Regions from separate parts of the Hahella chejuensis KCTC 2396 genome, predicted to be linked through region 1. Evidence: riboswitches for the same ligand, from Rfam matches in the RefSeq annotation. Region 1 holds a riboswitch; each other region holds the start of a gene.

Region 1 (5,439 bases):
TTTCGCTCAATAAAGCCAAGGTGCCGACCAAATGAGCGAACACGCCCCCCCGGTCAATATCCGCGACCAGGATGACCGGGCAATCGACCTCCTCCGCAAAACCCATATTGGCGATATCGCGATCGCGCAGGTTAATCTCCGCTGGAGAACCTGCGCCTTCCACCAGAACCGCATCGTAAGCGGAGGAGAGTCGTTGAAAAGATTCCAACACCGCCTGCATAGCGGTGCGTTTGTAATCGTGATAGGCCACTGCGTCCATATTGGCGCGGGCTTTTCCATGAATAATGACTTGCGCGCCAATATCCGTATTAGGCTTCAACAACACCGGATTCATATCGGTATGCGGCTGCAGGCCACAGGCCTGCGCCTGCACCGCCTGCGCCCGCCCAATCTCACCGCCGTCCACTGTTACGGCGCTGTTAAGCGCCATATTCTGCGGCTTGAACGGCGCCACTTTCACGCCGCGCCGCAACAGACTGCGGCATATTGCGGTGACGAGTGTGCTTTTGCCAGCGTCGGAAGTGGTTCCCTGGATCATGAGCGTCTTATTAGTCATAACGCTTCCCTTAACCAATACTCAATATTTTTATTGAGTTAGTTTTTCTCGACTTTAATAAATACGATCTGTGCCGGGTCCTTGTTAACAGGAATCGTTTTTTTCCGTTGCTCCGTCACAACACTTGCTATGACCAAACCAGGGTTATCTCCTCCAATACCTATCCATATCTCTCCACTAGGACTTACTGCAAGGGCTCGGAGATTTGTGTTGCTCGTTCCCGGAATAAAGGACTTATAGGTAGCCCCTGTAGATGGATCAAAACGATACAGAGTGTCATCTTTATAGCCGGTGGATCCTTTAAAATAACCGACTGTGCTTGATACTATCGCCATATCTGTAATAAGTCCGTATGGATGATCAGTACCCAGGTCGTCATCAATTATCTGAGTGTGGGTATAGTTACTGGTATTAATTTTTTCAATTCCCCCAGTGTAGTCAGGGGGGGTCGAAGATGTCGCATACCTGCCAGAACCAACAACATACACAAAGCCATCCATCGCCACTAATTTGTGCGGATTTTTGATACTTAGTTTAATCCCGTAATGAGCATCATCAGTAAATGTATTGACTTCTTTGTCTGTAGCCGTATTTATGACGGCTACGTATGCTTCATCCGGCGCGAATGTAGAGTCCATGCGCTGCATGGCCACATAGAGACGCCCATTCACGATAACCCCCGCCGACATTTCTGGCACGCCATCGTCATCGTAGTGACTCAAATCTATTTCTTTAATTTTGAAGTCTTCCGGATCACTTGGATTAACCACCCAGATGGAAGACGCACCATAACGAAGGACATACGCCTTCGTTTCACTAACAAATAAGATATCGTATGGATTACTTAAAGACTTACCTGGATCATTGGTCGATACCTGCCACTCAGGAACTCCACCCGGACGGTCAAAACTATATTTAGTAATATTATCTTGACCAAACTTACCCAAGCGATAAAAGTAATCCCCCCAAACAGCAACTGCGATGTCAGACTTGTCTGAGCCAGCATAACCTTCCTCAACATCATAAGGAGAAACGGCTGAAGCAATAGATATTTCACTTGAGTCAAAATTTGTAGAAATGTTAGCGATAACTGCGAGGGTCTCTGATTTTGGAGTTGTGCCTGCAGTACCTTCAACTCCACCACCTCCGCATCCATTCAGTAATAAGACAAGCGCTTGAGATAGACCAATCCATCCTAATATTTTGTAGCTTGTTGGCATGACCGAACCCTCTTTTATTAAAAGTAAGCCATTAAAATAAATGCATTAAAGACACAAAGAAGTGACGCCCAGGAGAGGGGAAACCATTAAAGGCTTCAACAACTTCATCGGTCACATTGTTTGCGCTGACTTCGACAGTAGTCTCGCCATCGGACCAGCGTCCCACCACATCGACAATGTTCTGATCTTCCACTTCCGTTTCCTGAGCGCTGTCGTAATAAGCCCCGGATTCATGGCGATACTCGACGGAGGTGGTGATGCGCCCGATACTCCAGGCGGCGGATAAAAAGTGGGAATAGGTGTAAGCGCCCGCCAGTTGTTTGCCGTGCAGATCGCGAGCGTCTGACAGGTTTTCTGTGTCCTGGGCGGTGCTTCTGGCGATAAACGTCCAGGCGGGAACAGGTCGATACATGGCGTCCACTTCCACTCCGCTAACCCTTGCTTTGCCAACATTCTCAAAGCGGCCGACTCCCCTTGAGTCATAAGAGGGGACGATAGCATCTTTTAAATCCCGATAGAAATAGGCCGCTGATACACTAAAACTATCTACGCCCACTTCAAATCCGATGTCACCGTTCAACGCTGTTTCCGGTTGCAACTCACTATTACCAATGAAGAATCCTCTATCGCCGAACTTCTCCGCTAACTGAGGGAACCTCACATCACGGGATGCATTGGTCTTGAGCGACAACCAATCTGTCAGGCGGTAACGAACGCCCGCCTGCAATGAGTGATACTGAGCGCTGTCGGAAGCCGTCTCCACGCGTCCGCTCATGGATGCAGCAGGGGTTTCATCTTCAAGAAAATATTGGCGCGCACTCAGCCGCACCAGCCAGATGTCTTCCGCGTCCGCCCACTCGTCCTGTACTCCCAATAAATAGGTCATGCGCTCAAAGTCCTGCTTTTGGCTGCGTCGGGTCAGGTCCTCTTCTTGATAAGTTTCCTTCCGCGCCTCCAATGTAGCGGAGAACAGATGCAACCCTAATGAATAGGAGCCATACAGCTCTGCGCCGACCACATCCGTATTTGCTCGTGTTTTCTGCACGCCCAGGCCGACGCGGCTTTGACTGTCGTCATATCGTTCTTCCTGGGTGGACCAGAATATACGCCCGGTGTAATTTTCCCGCGCATTTCTCGCGAAACTCAGTTTGCTCTGCAAACGAGTGAAATCCGTATCCAGACTGGTTCGCGTACTCTCTAAGTTGGCGATATCAGGCAGATGCTGATCTTTATTGAAGTGTTGCGCCATCAGTTGCAGATCCGTACGATCCGACAAGCTTCGCTCCGCTGTCAACATGCCGTTGAACTGACTAAAGTCCGCATTACGACGGCGCTCTACACGATCATCGTAGGGATTAAATTCAGTTTGATTATTGTTCAGCATCTCGAAATCGTTATCACTGCCGAGATAATCGAGAGAAGCGAGGTAGTTTGTCTCACCTACGCTATCGGCGAAAGTAAGCGCCCCTTTGCGACTGTTAAATGATCCATACCCAAGGGCCAATTGCTTGATGGGCTTGCTGAAGCGAAGGGATTTGATATTGATCGCGCCGCCGACCCCGGAGTAGCCCAGCTGAATCGGCGTCGCGCCTTTATAAATTTCAATCTGCTCAATGCCGCTCAACAATATCTGGCTCAAGTCCACCGCGCCGCCAGTGGCGTCGTTTAGCAAAACCCCATCCAGATAAACATTCACCTGCTTACTGGTGGAGCCGCGCAGATAAACAGCCGAGTAAGATCCCAACCCACCGCTCTGCCGCACTTGGACACCGGTTTCATTCTTCAGCACATCCGCGACGGTGGCGACTTTCGAGTCAAATTGCTCGCGCTTGATCACTTTCACGAAGCCAGTCTGATATTCCGCGTCAATCTCATCCGCAGATGGCGCCTTGGCTTCGACGACAACAGGCCCCAACTCTTCCGCGCGAGCGCCGGTCAGTTGAGAGCCAACTAAAAGCAAAAGGGTTACAAGCCTCATAATGTTCCGACAAGAGTAGCGCCAGTGAATGTAATGGTTGCGCAGCGGAAACAAGCAAAGAGGGAAAGGAGTCGAGTCAGACGAATCCCGGCAAAGCCCTCCGCTATGCCACGCGATCAGCAGGCGTCAGGCCGGTCTCCGGGCTCATGAGTGGCGTAACCGGCGACAACGTCTTCCCGCGAATCCGCAGTGACAGGGGGTTGTCGTTTGACTCATTTACCGTTGCGGGGGCAGCGTCGGATTTTAACCGACTTCCCGTTTCATCCCGTGAACGAATGTTCGTGGGACACCTGATGCAATGGGGCGTAAGCTAAATGGCCGCCCCGGCAAAGTCAAGGCGCACAAAGCGCCTCACGAAAACAACAGGCTTCAAGGTGACGACAACCTGTTGATAACTATCAAAATGTAGTCTCGCCCCTGTTCCCAATAAGTGAGGAGCGGAGTTCGCTCGCTTAGCTATCGGAGCGGAACAGACAATGTTTGGCGTAATCCGTCGCCTCATTCGCCGTCCAGTCACCCTTCGGCTTGGTCGCCATATCCTCACACCAGTCCTTGCTCCCCACCTCAGGAGAACAGCCAGCCAATGCGCCCAGACTCAACCCCACCACCAATAGCCAAGAAGATACGCGTTTAATCGCCATAGTAATCCCAAATATCAGGTCATCAATTCATCTTTAGCGAGCAAGTATACAGGAGAGGACTGGAAATTGGAGTGATTGCCGGCTCCGAGCCATCGACCTATCTGACGATACAGGTTTCCAGCACAAGCAAAGCAACGCTAAAGCAGTGTGTTAAGGGCATACTTCAGATGCGTGCGCGTAAAGTGAAACGTTCAACCACACCCCTGAATATGTTGTTCCACAATCCTGATATCCCATGCTTTCAATAAAGTAGACTACCGACATTTCCATCCACCAACCTATAAAAAGTAAGCATAAAAAGGCTGCGAAAATAATTCCTCCCTGCGCTTTTTTAAAGAATGCCGAACCTAATCTCCGGTCGATCACTCCTGTGATAATGATAACCGTGACGACAAGCGGCAATAGCAGGTAACGCACGCCGCTCTTAACCTCAATTGTGCTAACCCCATTGGCTGCCGCCTGCTGTTCTGAATAAACGATAGATATGAAATGAAAGACGAAAGCGGCCGTCAGTAGCTGTAAAAGAACAATAAGCAAAATTTTGCCGTACCTAGACTTCATCACTGATCACTCACACGGCCTGAACAAAAGGCTTACAATTCATAATATTCACCGTACAAATGCAACATTTGTTTTGGCTCGACGGAAAGTTTCCAGGCCAACATCCCTCTCCTCCAGCGACGCCTATCACTATTTCGATTTGCATCTCAAAAAGTTACTCTTTTCCGACTTTCGAAGTAAAAGGTGCGAGCACAATGCAACTGAACCAACTGACTTTCTTCCTCCAACAAACCCTCACGGATGAAAGGTTTGATAATGCTGAGAAGCAGGCGTTGCTGGCGATGCTTGAGACTTTACAGCCGGATCAGGTGCGTTTTATGCGTAATCGCGCCTTTGAGTTGACCCGTCCATTGATCGTCAATGGGGGCGATGAGGCGCTCAGGGCGTTGAAATGGCTGGAGCGGGTGATCAAGGCTTTGGACTCAGGCGAAGAGGAGAGTAACTTAACGCGAGCCTACTTTAGTCCCGGGGAACAATGTCGTC
Region 2 (5,439 bases), 1.1 Mb from region 1:
GTCAGCGTAAATGCTGGCAGTTCCATGTTCATTTCACTGTAGAACGCCTGAAATCCAGGTAACACCTTGATGAGCAGGACGCTGAAAACAATGATGGCGACCATTAACAGGGCGAAGACGTAGCCAAGCAGACTTTGCACTCCGTCCCAGACGCCCCGCCAGGAGACTTCCATGGCGTGAGAGTGGGAGATATAACGTTCCAGAAAGCCGGATAGCGAGCCGCCTTTGGCGCGCACAATGGCGGCGAGTCGACTTAAGTCGTAGAAGGGACTGTCCTGATAAGGCGTCGCATGTAAGCTGACGTCACCCTGTAATACTTTTTTCAGTTGCTCAACCTGAGGCTGTGCGTGAGCCGGCAGGAGAGGCTCCAGTCTGGCCAGCGCCTGTTCCAGAGAAAGCCCCTGTTGAACCTGATGGTTCAAATGTCGCAACAATTGGCTCAGATTCGAGTTTGGCGAAGAAATAAGGATCACGATTTAACCTCTACAGATATAGGGGAGTTGCTCCGGAGGCAGCGAGCTTTTGTCGTCGCCGTAGACTTTGCGTGGACCCGAGTGCGCTGATGCGCATGTCCAGCCCAGGGTGCGCAATGCGCCATCAGGATTGCTGACGACCGGTCGAAAGCTGATGGTCCTTGGCGCTTCTCCCGCGCGAGGGGAAAGGGTGAAGTGCAAGGCGCCGTTTGGATCTAGTTCAATATGCTGGAAATAAGTCGGCTCGACATTACTCAAAGCGTGCAGCCCTTCTCTGTCAGGCCAGACGCCGGAGTAAGCGTACGCTTCCGCTATGTCCAGTCTGGTCCCCTCCAATAAGCCAAAAGCTTCGGTCAGGCGGGATTTGATGATCCCGTTACGTCCGGCGTTCAATGCAAACGTCAAAGCGATACAAACAACGGCGATGCAGGTGAGTATCTCCAGCCAACGAAAGCTTTCGGCAGTCTGAAAAGAGGGTTTTAAAGCGAGGGGCGCGCCTCCAGATTGCGGCGGCGGGCTGACTTCGAGTGCAGAGACGCCGGCGCTCGACTGGGCTGGAACAGCTATGAACTGCTGATTGATCCACCGCGCCCGCCAGTTCAAATAGGTCAGAAAAGGAAAGGCGGACAGAATAAACAAAGGATGCAATGCTTGCGCGAGAGTAGAGGCCGCTATCACGGCTGCAATGTAAAGCGCGCTGGACCATGGACCTAGTAGAGGGTCAGAACGGCCCGCCAAGGAGGAACTGCGTGCGAGATTGCCAATCAGAGAAGGAATGAAAAAGTAAAACAACAGGCCACGCAGCGGCGGCCAGATGGGATCTCCAGATATTAGCCGATACTTGCGCCAATTCATGTAATGCCAGAACAGTTCGTACACGCCCAGCGTTAACACATACAAAAGACAGTGCAACCACATAGGCGGCGCAAAATAGGGCGTCAGTTTTTCTTTGAAAAAGCGGCGGCGTTCAGGCAAAGCCAATCCTTAATGCGAAAAAGAAAATTATTAGCAGTTTAGCTGATTTGCATCCTGGATTACTTTGGATTCAGGTAATTACCCGTTTATTTTTGGGATGACAATGAGGTTGGGCAAAATTCGCCTGTTAGGTCGCCATGAAAATCTTGGATATGTGAAGGTTGACGTTAGGGACATCAGTGTGGTTTCGCTGTATTGACTGCGTCGGTTTACTGTTTAGAATGGCCGCCTTTTGGGAATTCTCATGGATTTGAATCTAATCATTGGCGTCTTGATCGAGAGTGCTTGCCTGTTCGCCGCGGCCAAACTGCTGAAAGTCTCGCTGGCGTTTATTGAAGCGTTCTTGATCGTTCTTACGGCGGCTTTGATTGTACACTTTGTCTATGGTCTTCTTGGCTTTCTTCTCGCGCTGGGGTTTTATTTGGTGGCGTTGAAGTTAATCACCAAAGCGGATGCCTATTCAGAGATTTTTATTCTTACCATCATCGGCGTGGGCGTCCAAGCGCTACTGAAAAAGTTCTTATTCGCCGTCATTCTTGCCTGATTTCATCCAGTTTGCCTGCGGCTTTGCTGCATCGCCTTTACGCTACATCTAGTATTTACTTTTAATATCTAAAACCATATATTGTGCTCCAGCTATGGTTCACGCCTGTTCACAGGTTGTGCTAAGAGGGAATCCGGTGAGAGTCCGGTACTGACGCGCAGCGGTGTGGGGGAACGAAAGCGACGCGGGTGAAAACGCCCACGCACTGTCCTGAAAGTGGATGGGAAGCGGTCGCCGTAGGTTCTAAAAAACGTGTAAACGCCCCCGAGTCCGAAGACCTGCCATGCTGAAGTTTTCATGCCTTCGCGACTCAGGGTAATGATAAAGCGCCGCTCTAAGCGAGGCGATTTTCGTCCTGTCTGTGCGTCGCTTTATGTCCCGGTTCGCGGAGGTTCGGCCAGAACACGCGATAGAGGACAATCCCATGACCGGCAGTTTTTCGTCCCCCAGTGAGGCGCGCGCCTCCAGCTCCCCATCTGTTTCATCCGAGTCACACACTCATAACGCCCTGCTGCAGGTGATCAAACGCACCGGTCAGGCTGCGCCGTTTGACGACCGCAAAATCGCTATGGCGGTGACCAAGGCGTTTTTGGCGGTGGAAGGACAGTCCGCGTCCGGCTCGCCCCGTGTGCGGGATTCCGTAGAAAAACTGGTTAAAGATATCGTGGCGCGTCTGCGTCGCCGCAGCCCGGAAGGCGGTTCGGTGCACATCGAGGAAATCCAGGATCTGGTGGAATTGGGCCTGATGCGCGGGGGCTTTCATAAAGTGGCCCGCGCCTATGTGCTGTATCGTGAAGAGCATGCCCGTCAGCGCGCGCCGGCGCCAAGCGAACAGTCAGGGGAGACGCATCCCGATATCAATGTGAAATTCGCTGATGGCTCGGAAGCGCCTTTGAACATGGGACGTCTACGTACAGTGATCAGCGATGCCTGCGCGGACCTGGACGGCGTCAGTGAGGAAAAAGTGCTGCAGGGCGCACTGAAAAACCTGTACAACGGCGTCAAGCATAAAGACGTCAACGCTGCCTTGGTCATGGCGGCGCGTCCGCTGATCGAAGAAGAACCCAACTACTCCTATGTGTGCGCCCGCTTGTTGCTGGATGGTCTGCGCGAAGAGTCTCTGAGCTATCTGAACATCGCAGCGTCCGCGACCGAGGGCGAAATGGCGGAGCTTTATCCCACCGCATTCCGCGCGATTGTTGAGCGCTGCGTAGAGCATGAATTGCTGTCGCCAGAACTGCTGAAATTCGATCTGGAGCGTCTGGGCGCCGCGCTTAAGCCGGAACGTGATCGTCAGCTCACCTACCTGGGATTACAGACCCTTTATGACCGCTACTTTATTCACTGGCGCGAAACCCGTCTGGAACTGCCGCAGGCGTTTTTCATGCGCGTCGCCATGGGATTGTCGGTGCAGGAAGACGATCCCAATGCCCGTGCGATTGAGTTCTATGATCTGTTGTCCTCTTTTGATTACATGTGCTCTACGCCGACCCTGTTTAATGCGGGAACCAATCGTCCGCAGTTGTCGTCCTGCTACCTCACCACAGTGCCGGACGATCTGGAAGGCATCTACGGCGCGATCAAGGATAATGCGCTGCTGTCCAAATGGGCGGGCGGTCTGGGCAACGACTGGACGCCAGTGCGCTCTCTGGGCTCCCATATCAAAGGCACTAACGGTAAGTCTCAGGGCGTAGTGCCGTTTCTGAAAGTCGTGAACGACACGGCGGTGGCGGTGAACCAGGGCGGCAAGCGTAAAGGCGCGGTGTGCGCTTATCTGGAGTCCTGGCACCTGGATATCGAAGAGTTCCTGGAGCTGCGTAAGAACACCGGCGACGAGCGCCGCCGCACCCATGACATGAACTCCGCTAACTGGATTCCTGACCTGTTCATGAAGCGGGTATTCGAGGACAAAGAGTGGACCCTGTTCTCACCCAGCGATGCGCCGGATCTGCATGATTTGTACGGCTCTGCTTTTGAAGCGCGCTATACCCATTACGAATCCCTTGTGGAAAGCGGCGCCATCACCCTGTTCAAGAAAGTGCCTGCGCAGAATCTGTGGCGCAAGATGCTCTCCATGTTGTTCGAAACCGGTCATCCCTGGGTGACCTTCAAAGACCCCTGCAACCTGCGTTCGCCGCAGCAACACGTTGGCGTGGTGCACTCCTCGAACCTGTGTACGGAGATCACACTGAACACCAGCCAGGACGAAATCGCGGTGTGCAACCTGGGCTCGGTCAACCTGGTCAACCACATTCGCAATGGCGAAATCGATCACGATCGTTTGCGCAACACGGTTTATACCGCAGTGCGCATGCTGGATAACGTTATCGACATTAACTATTACGCAGTGCCCCAGGCGCGCAACGCCAACCTGCGTCATCGTCCGGTGGGCATGGGCCTGATGGGCTTTCAGGATGCGCTGTACAAGCTTGGCCTGCCTTACAGCAGCGTAGAAGCGGTGCGTTTCGCTGATCAGTCCATGGAGCTGATCAGTTATTTTGCGATTACCGCTTCTTCCAATCTGGCCAAAGAGCGCGGCCGCTATGAAACCTACGAAGGTTCCTTGTGGGATCAGGGCGTCCTGCCTATCGATTCTCTGGATCGTCTGGAGCAGGAACGCGGCGCGGAATTCTGTACGCTGGATCGCGGTCACAGTCTGGACTGGGCGCCGGTGCGCGAGCTGGTGAAAAAGCAGGGCATGCGTAACTCCAACGTGATGGCGATCGCGCCCACGGCGACGATTTCCAACATTGTCGGCGTATCCCAGTCCATTGAACCGACTTATCAGAACCTGTTCGTCAAATCCAACCTGTCCGGCGAGTTCACCGTGATCAACCCCTGGTTGGTGCAGGAATTGAAAGCGCGGGATTTGTGGGATTCCGTCATGGTCAACGACCTCAAGTACTTCGATGGTTCCGTCGCGCAGATCGATCGTATTCCAGAAGACGTGAAGCAGCTGTTCCTGACCGCGTTTGAGATCGATCCTCGCTGGTTGGTGGAAGCGGCCTCCCGTCGCCAGAAATGGATTGATCAGGGGCAGAGCCTCAACCTGTACATGGCGGAGCCTTCCGGTAAAAAGCTGGACAACCTGTACAAACTGGCCTGGTCCCGAGGACTGAAAACCACTTATTACCTGCGCTCTCTCGGCGCCACGCAAATGGAGAAAATTTCTTCCGGCGCGTCCCAGAGCGACAACGCCAAACCTGATGTTGACGACACTGAGAATCAGGAACCGCAACCGAAGTTCTGCTCGATTCTCGACCCGGACTGCGAAGCCTGTCAGTAAGCGACGATAACAACCAGGAGCTATGACCATGAATACCGAACTGATGAAGCAGACTGCGACCCTGTCGGACTGGGACGATCCTCTGGCGGTGGCGATTCCTGCTGTGTCCACATCCTCTGCTGTTTCTCCGCAGTCACCCGTTTCCACCTCTCCCGCTGCGG
Region 3 (5,439 bases), 1.6 Mb from region 1:
CTGGGAGCATGATGCGCCGCCTGCAGAATGCGCTCCAACGTCGCGTCGTCCACCGGGTCCGGCAGGAAATGACGCATATCGCGTCGCTCATAGATGGCGCGATACACCGCCTGTCTTTCTTCAGGGGAAAAGCCGCTGTCTGTCATGAATTGCCTTATTTGTTATCGAGGGCGGCGGTCAGTCTCCCTGCGAGACCAGCGTCCTCCAAGTCAAAAAGTCCAAACCGTAAGTACGCCAGCTCGGCATTCACCCGCCACAGGCGGATCAGCACTCCCCGCTGCGCGCAACGTTGGAAAATCCGCTCGGCCTGCGCGGTTGTCGTCAACACGGAAACAAACAACGACGTGCGGCGGCATTCAAGCGCTGTCTTCAAGGCTGGCTGCGCCAACAACAGGTCCTGCAATGACTCGCTCACTCGCGCCAGTTTATCGCGCATGGCGACAATCCAGGCCTCATCGCGCAGCGCCCGCGTCGCCACATATTGCGCGGCGCTGTTCACCGTCCAGGGACCAAGCTGGCGCTGCAACGCCGCTAGCCAGTAAGGCGCGGCCGCCACAAATCCCAAACGCACTCCCGGCCAGCCAAAAAATTTGCCGAAGGAGCGCAGCACAACGACGTTCTCCGGCAAGGTCTCGCCCAGCAGGCTGGAATCCGCCTCCGCATCGGCGAAGGCTTCATCCGCCACTAGCACCGCGCCGCGAGTTTGCAGTCCCTGCGCCAACTCACGCAGCGTCGCCAATGGCGTCGTACGGGCGGCGGGGTTATTCGGATTAATCACCACCAGCACGCGCAAGTTTTCTGTCTGCGCCAGACGCGCCGCCGCCCCCGCCAGATCCCCCGCAGGATAGTGGACGATGTTGAAACCCTGACGACGCCAGTGATGCTCATGCTCGCGATAACCGACGTCCGGCAGCGCCGCTGCGCCGGGCGCGCAGCAGGCGGGCAGATGCTGAATCGCCCATTGCGCGCCGGGAATCGCCAGCAGGGAATCCGTCCCGTAATAAGCGCTGGCGGCCTGTTGCAGCGCCGGATCGAAATAAGGCAGACGCCGAAAGACTTGCGCCGGAATGCTCGTCAATGGGTACGGAAACGGACTGACGCCGGTGGACAGATCCAGCCAGTCATCAGGGTCAATGCCGTAGAGTTGACTGTACTTTCCCAGGTCGCCGCCATGGACGGGAACCGGCTCTTCCGCCTGAGGGCCCGCATGGCCGGCCCCGTTATCGAAGTCGTTCCCGTTCATTCAAACCGCTCCCCACAGCCACAGCGCGCATGCTCCCAAGGCGACCGTCGCCGTCCACAATGCCAGAGCGCGATTGATGAGCGCACAGGCGCCTTCGATGGATTGCGCCGAGGCGGCGTCGCCGCAGCCCAGCAACGGCCGTTGTTGCAGGCTGCCGTGATAAGTCGCCGCGCCGCCGAGCCGCACCCGCAGCGCGCCTGCGCCCGCCGCCATTACCGGTCCCGCATTGGGGCTTTTCCAGTGTGCGCCCTGAGCGCGCCAGCATTGCAGGGCGCTGTCCATGGCGCCGCAACAGGCGTAACTGAAGGCGGTCAGGCGGGCGGGAATCCAGTTGAGGACATCGTCCAATCGCGCCGCCGCCCAGCCAAAATTCACATAACGCGCATTCTTATAGCCCCACATTGCATCCAGCGTATTGCTGAGACGATACAACACCACGCCGGGAATGCCTGCGACCAGAAACCAGAAGATCGCGGCGAAGATGGCGTCGTTGCCATTCTCCAGGGCCGATTCCGTGGCGGCGGAGGCGATTTCCTCCTCGCTCAGTCCCGCCGTGTCGCGGCTGACGATCATGGACAAGCTGCGCCGCGCCGCGTCCGCGTCATGCCTGCGCAACGGCGCGGCGACCCTGCGCGCATGATCCAGCAAACTGCGCCAGCCGATAGCGAGATAGAGTACGAAAGCGGAGAAAAGGATACGCACCCAGGCGGAAGATTCACTCCACTCGCCCGCCAGCCAGGCGAACGCCGTCCAGGGCAGAATAGCGGCCGTCAACGCCGCCGCGCCAAGCGCGCGCATCGTTGGCGCAGAGAAGTCGGCGATGCGGATGCCCCCTTCCACCCAGCCGGCGTAACGCCCGAAGCCAACCAGGGGATGCAGCCGGCGCGGTTCTCCCAGCAGGGCGTCGAAACTCAGGGCGAGGACAAGAATCAGCAATGTTTCCATCGGTCGGTATGCGCCAGGCTCATGATGAGGCGACCTATTCTCACCATGGTCCACGCGCATTGCAACCCGCTAACTTGTTGACTTCCCCCGCATTCAGCCAATAGCATATCCCGCTGACCAAGGTGCTCGACCGCGAGATAATCGGGAAATCTGGTGCGCGTTACGCTAATCCAGTGCTGCCCCCGCAACGGTAATCGAAAGTAATTTGCCAACGCCACTGTGTCGTCAGTTTTGACATGGGAAGGCGCAAATGTTGTGTCGAAAATGCTTCGACCTTTCGTAAGCCCGGAGACCGGCCTTGCTTTATCCACTGCAGTTCGTACGGGTAGGTGCGCAGATCATGCAAACTAAAAATCTCTCTCTTCCATTGCTGGCTTCCAATAACGCAGCGCTACAACTTATCGGCGCCATGTGTTTCGGCGGACTGATTCTGTTCGCAGTGGGTTTTCTGTCCATGGATGCGGCTCACAACGCCGCCCACGACACCCGGCATGCGTTTGCCTTCCCCTGTCACTAAAAAATACTGATTCTCCTGGCTCCTACAGGGCCTGACGTCCGTTCGTCCGCGTCAACTCCGCACAGGTTTTAAGACACGCACGACGACGCATCGCATGAGGAAGAGACATGTTATTTCAGCGTATTATCCTGGCGTCGCTGCTGGTCGGCCTGTTGGCTGGCGGCCTGCTGAGCGCCGTACAACACTCCCAGGTCACCAGTATCATTCTGGAGGCGGAAACCTACGAAGGCGGCGAGGAGCCTGAGCCGGTCGTAATGGAAGATCACCAGCATGCGGCGGCGGACGCCCATCATGAGCACGACCACGGCGGCGCCGAAGCTGGCGGCCATCATCATGACGAAGACGCCTGGGCCCCGGAAGACGGCCTGGAGCGCACCCTGTATACCCTGCTTGCCAACGTGCTCGCCGGTATCGGCTTCAGCGCCCTGATGCTGGCCTGTATGTACGCCGCCAGACTCAGCGGCAAAAGCGGCGCAGGCTGGGGCGCGGGATTAGTGTGGGGACTGGCGGGCTATGGCGTGTTCTTTGTCGCTCCCGCCCTGGGACTGCCGCCGGAGATTCCCGGTATGCAGGCCGCCGCGCTGGAAAATCGCCAGCTGTGGTGGATCGCCACCGCCTTGGTCACCGCTATCGGGTTCGCTTTGCTGGCGTTCGCGCCGGGATGGAAAAAGCTGGGCGGACTGCCTCTGCTGATTATTCCCCACCTGGTCGGCGCGCCGCACGCCAATGCGCCGGAGTTCGCCGCCGCCAACCCACAGGCTCTGCAAGCGCTACAGATGCTGCATCATCAATTCATCACCGCCGCCACCCTGACCAACGCGTTGTTCTGGGTGATCGTCGGGCTGGCCTGCGCCTGGTTCCTGCGTCGTTGGAGCAGCCAGGACGCTGCGCTGCAGGCGCGCTGAGTCAATGGACGTCGCCGCCCAGGCTGCCCCCGCCGCCTACCCTTTCGCCGCGGTTGTCGGCCAGCAGCCGCTGAAAACCGCATTGCTGCTCGCCGCCATCAATCCTCATCTGGGCGGCGTCTTGATCAGCGGTCCGCGCGGCTCCGCCAAATCGACACTGGCGCGGGGACTGGCGGATCTGCTGCCGGAAGCGGCGGACAAATTCGTCACTCTGCCCCTGGGCGCTTCGGAAGAGCGCCTGATCGGCAGCATTGACCTGCAACAGGCTATGGGCGAGCGACGCGTGCAGTTTAACCCCGGCCTGTTGGCCAAAGCTCACGGCGGCGTGCTTTATATTGATGAAGTCAATTTGCTGCCCGACCCCTTGGTGGACGCCCTGCTCGACACGGCGGCCTCGGGCGTGAACTTTGTCGAGCGGGACGGCCTCAGTCACAGCCATCCGGCGCAGTTTATTCTGATCGGCACCATGAACCCGGATGAAGGCGAACTGCGTCCGCAGCTACAGGACCGTTTCGGTCTCGCGGTCACGCTGGATGAAACCTATGACGTGGAACAGCGCATGGCTATTGTGGAGCGGCGTCTGGCCTTCGAACAGGATCGCAACGCGTTTCGGGCGCAATGGCGCGATGCGCAACGAGAGCTGAAAAGCCGCATCGCCGCCGCCCGCGAACGCCTGCCGCAGGTTCTCTGCCCAACAGATATACAACGGGATATCGCCAGCCAATGCCTCGCCGCCAGCGTAGAAGGCGTGCGCGCGGACATTTGCTGGCGCCGCGCCGCCATCGCCCACGCCGCCTGGAACGGACGCGACGAGGTCAGCGTGGAAGACGTAGCGGCGACGCGTTCGTTCGCGCTTAGCCATCGCGCCAAACATCAGGACACACCCCCTCCCCCCACTGGCGCCGCGCCCCCTCAAGGTGGCGGAAGCGCCAACAGTGGAGGAGATTCATCTTCTTCGTCATCTTCCGGAACCGCCGGCGACTGGGGGGGCATGCCGCCGCAACGGATGGCGGCGGACAAGCCTGTGACGCCACAACTGCCCGAGATCCCAACGCTACGTTCTCCGTCCTCTCGTCGCGACACACAGCGCGGCGGCGCGGAACAACGACAAGGTTCGGCCCTCGGTCGCGCGCAACGCAGCTGGCAGGCGCTGTCCTCACGGCCGGACTGGTTCGCCACGCTCGTCCACCCCGACAATCGGGACGACGGGTTGCGCGAAATACGCTATCAACCCCGTCGCCACAGTCGCGACACCCTGAACTGCGTCCTGCTGGACACCTCCGCCTCCACCCTGAGTCAACGCGCGCTGGCGCAGGCGAAAGGGGTGATTCTGGGATTGGCCCGACAGGCCTACCTGGCGCGGGAGAAACTGGCCGTGCTGGCGTTTGGCGCGCAGCGCACGGAGTGGGTGATACCCTGCCGACGCGCCCCCAAAGATATCGCCGCCCTGCTCAACGAACTTCCCGCTGGCGGCGGTACGCCGCTGCGACAGGCGCTGCTGCATGCGCGCCAACTGCTGGCGCGACAGACCCGCGCCAACCCGCATCTGACCTGCCGTACGTTGCTGCTGACTGACGGGCGCAGCCGCGATCCGCTGGACGATCTGATTTGGGGTTCGCCCCTGTGGGTGGTGGATACCGAACAGACCGCCGTCAGACTTAATCGCTGCCGACAACTGGCGCAACGCCTCGGAGCCGCTTACGCCCCGCTGGCCGCCGTGCGCGCCGCCCTGGAACACTAACGCCCCGGAGATACGACTGATGCTGGACGAAAACGAAAAACACCGCCGTCGCATGGCCAACAAGAAGCGCATCATTGACGAGCGCATC

Evidence for each region. Region 1 has a riboswitch for cobalamin ahead of HCH_RS04350 (TonB-dependent receptor plug domain-containing protein). Riboswitches for the same ligand answer to the same signal wherever they lie in the genome.
Region 2: it holds a riboswitch for cobalamin, as region 1 does, so the genes downstream of both, HCH_RS31265 (ribonucleoside-diphosphate reductase subunit alpha) here and HCH_RS04350 (TonB-dependent receptor plug domain-containing protein) in region 1, are expected to answer to the same signal.
Region 3: it holds a riboswitch for cobalamin, as region 1 does, so the genes downstream of both, HCH_RS29175 (CbtB domain-containing protein) here and HCH_RS04350 (TonB-dependent receptor plug domain-containing protein) in region 1, are expected to answer to the same signal.

What each region holds. Positions count from the first base shown of each region.
Region 1 covers NC_007645.1:951,936-957,374, reverse strand. Annotated here, with positions in the region: gene HCH_RS04365 (cobyric acid synthase) at 1-556, opposite strand, end outside; gene HCH_RS33555 (hypothetical protein) at 595-1,776, opposite strand; gene HCH_RS04350 (TonB-dependent receptor plug domain-containing protein) at 1,808-3,754, opposite strand; cobalamin riboswitch at 3,866-4,063, opposite strand; gene HCH_RS04345 (DUF3012 domain-containing protein) at 4,207-4,395, opposite strand; gene HCH_RS04340 (hypothetical protein) at 4,546-4,956, opposite strand; gene HCH_RS04335 (phospholipase D-like domain-containing protein) at 5,151-5,439, shown strand, end outside.
Region 2 covers NC_007645.1:7,042,921-7,048,359, reverse strand. Annotated here, with positions in the region: gene HCH_RS31280 (type II secretion system F family protein) at 1-473, opposite strand, end outside; gene HCH_RS31275 (pilin) at 477-1,448, opposite strand; gene HCH_RS31270 (hypothetical protein) at 1,693-1,992, shown strand; cobalamin riboswitch at 2,071-2,293, shown strand; gene HCH_RS31265 (ribonucleoside-diphosphate reductase subunit alpha) at 2,417-5,278, shown strand; gene HCH_RS31260 (ribonucleotide-diphosphate reductase subunit beta) at 5,307-5,439, shown strand, end outside.
Region 3 covers NC_007645.1:6,596,457-6,601,895, forward strand. Annotated here, with positions in the region: gene bluB (5,6-dimethylbenzimidazole synthase) at 1-146, opposite strand, end outside; gene cobD (threonine-phosphate decarboxylase CobD) at 155-1,243, opposite strand; gene cbiB (adenosylcobinamide-phosphate synthase CbiB) at 1,244-2,188, opposite strand; cobalamin riboswitch at 2,292-2,504, shown strand; gene HCH_RS29175 (CbtB domain-containing protein) at 2,529-2,705, shown strand; gene HCH_RS29180 (CbtA family protein) at 2,813-3,610, shown strand; gene HCH_RS29185 (ATP-binding protein) at 3,615-5,351, shown strand; gene cobO (cob(I)yrinic acid a,c-diamide adenosyltransferase) at 5,371-5,439, shown strand, end outside.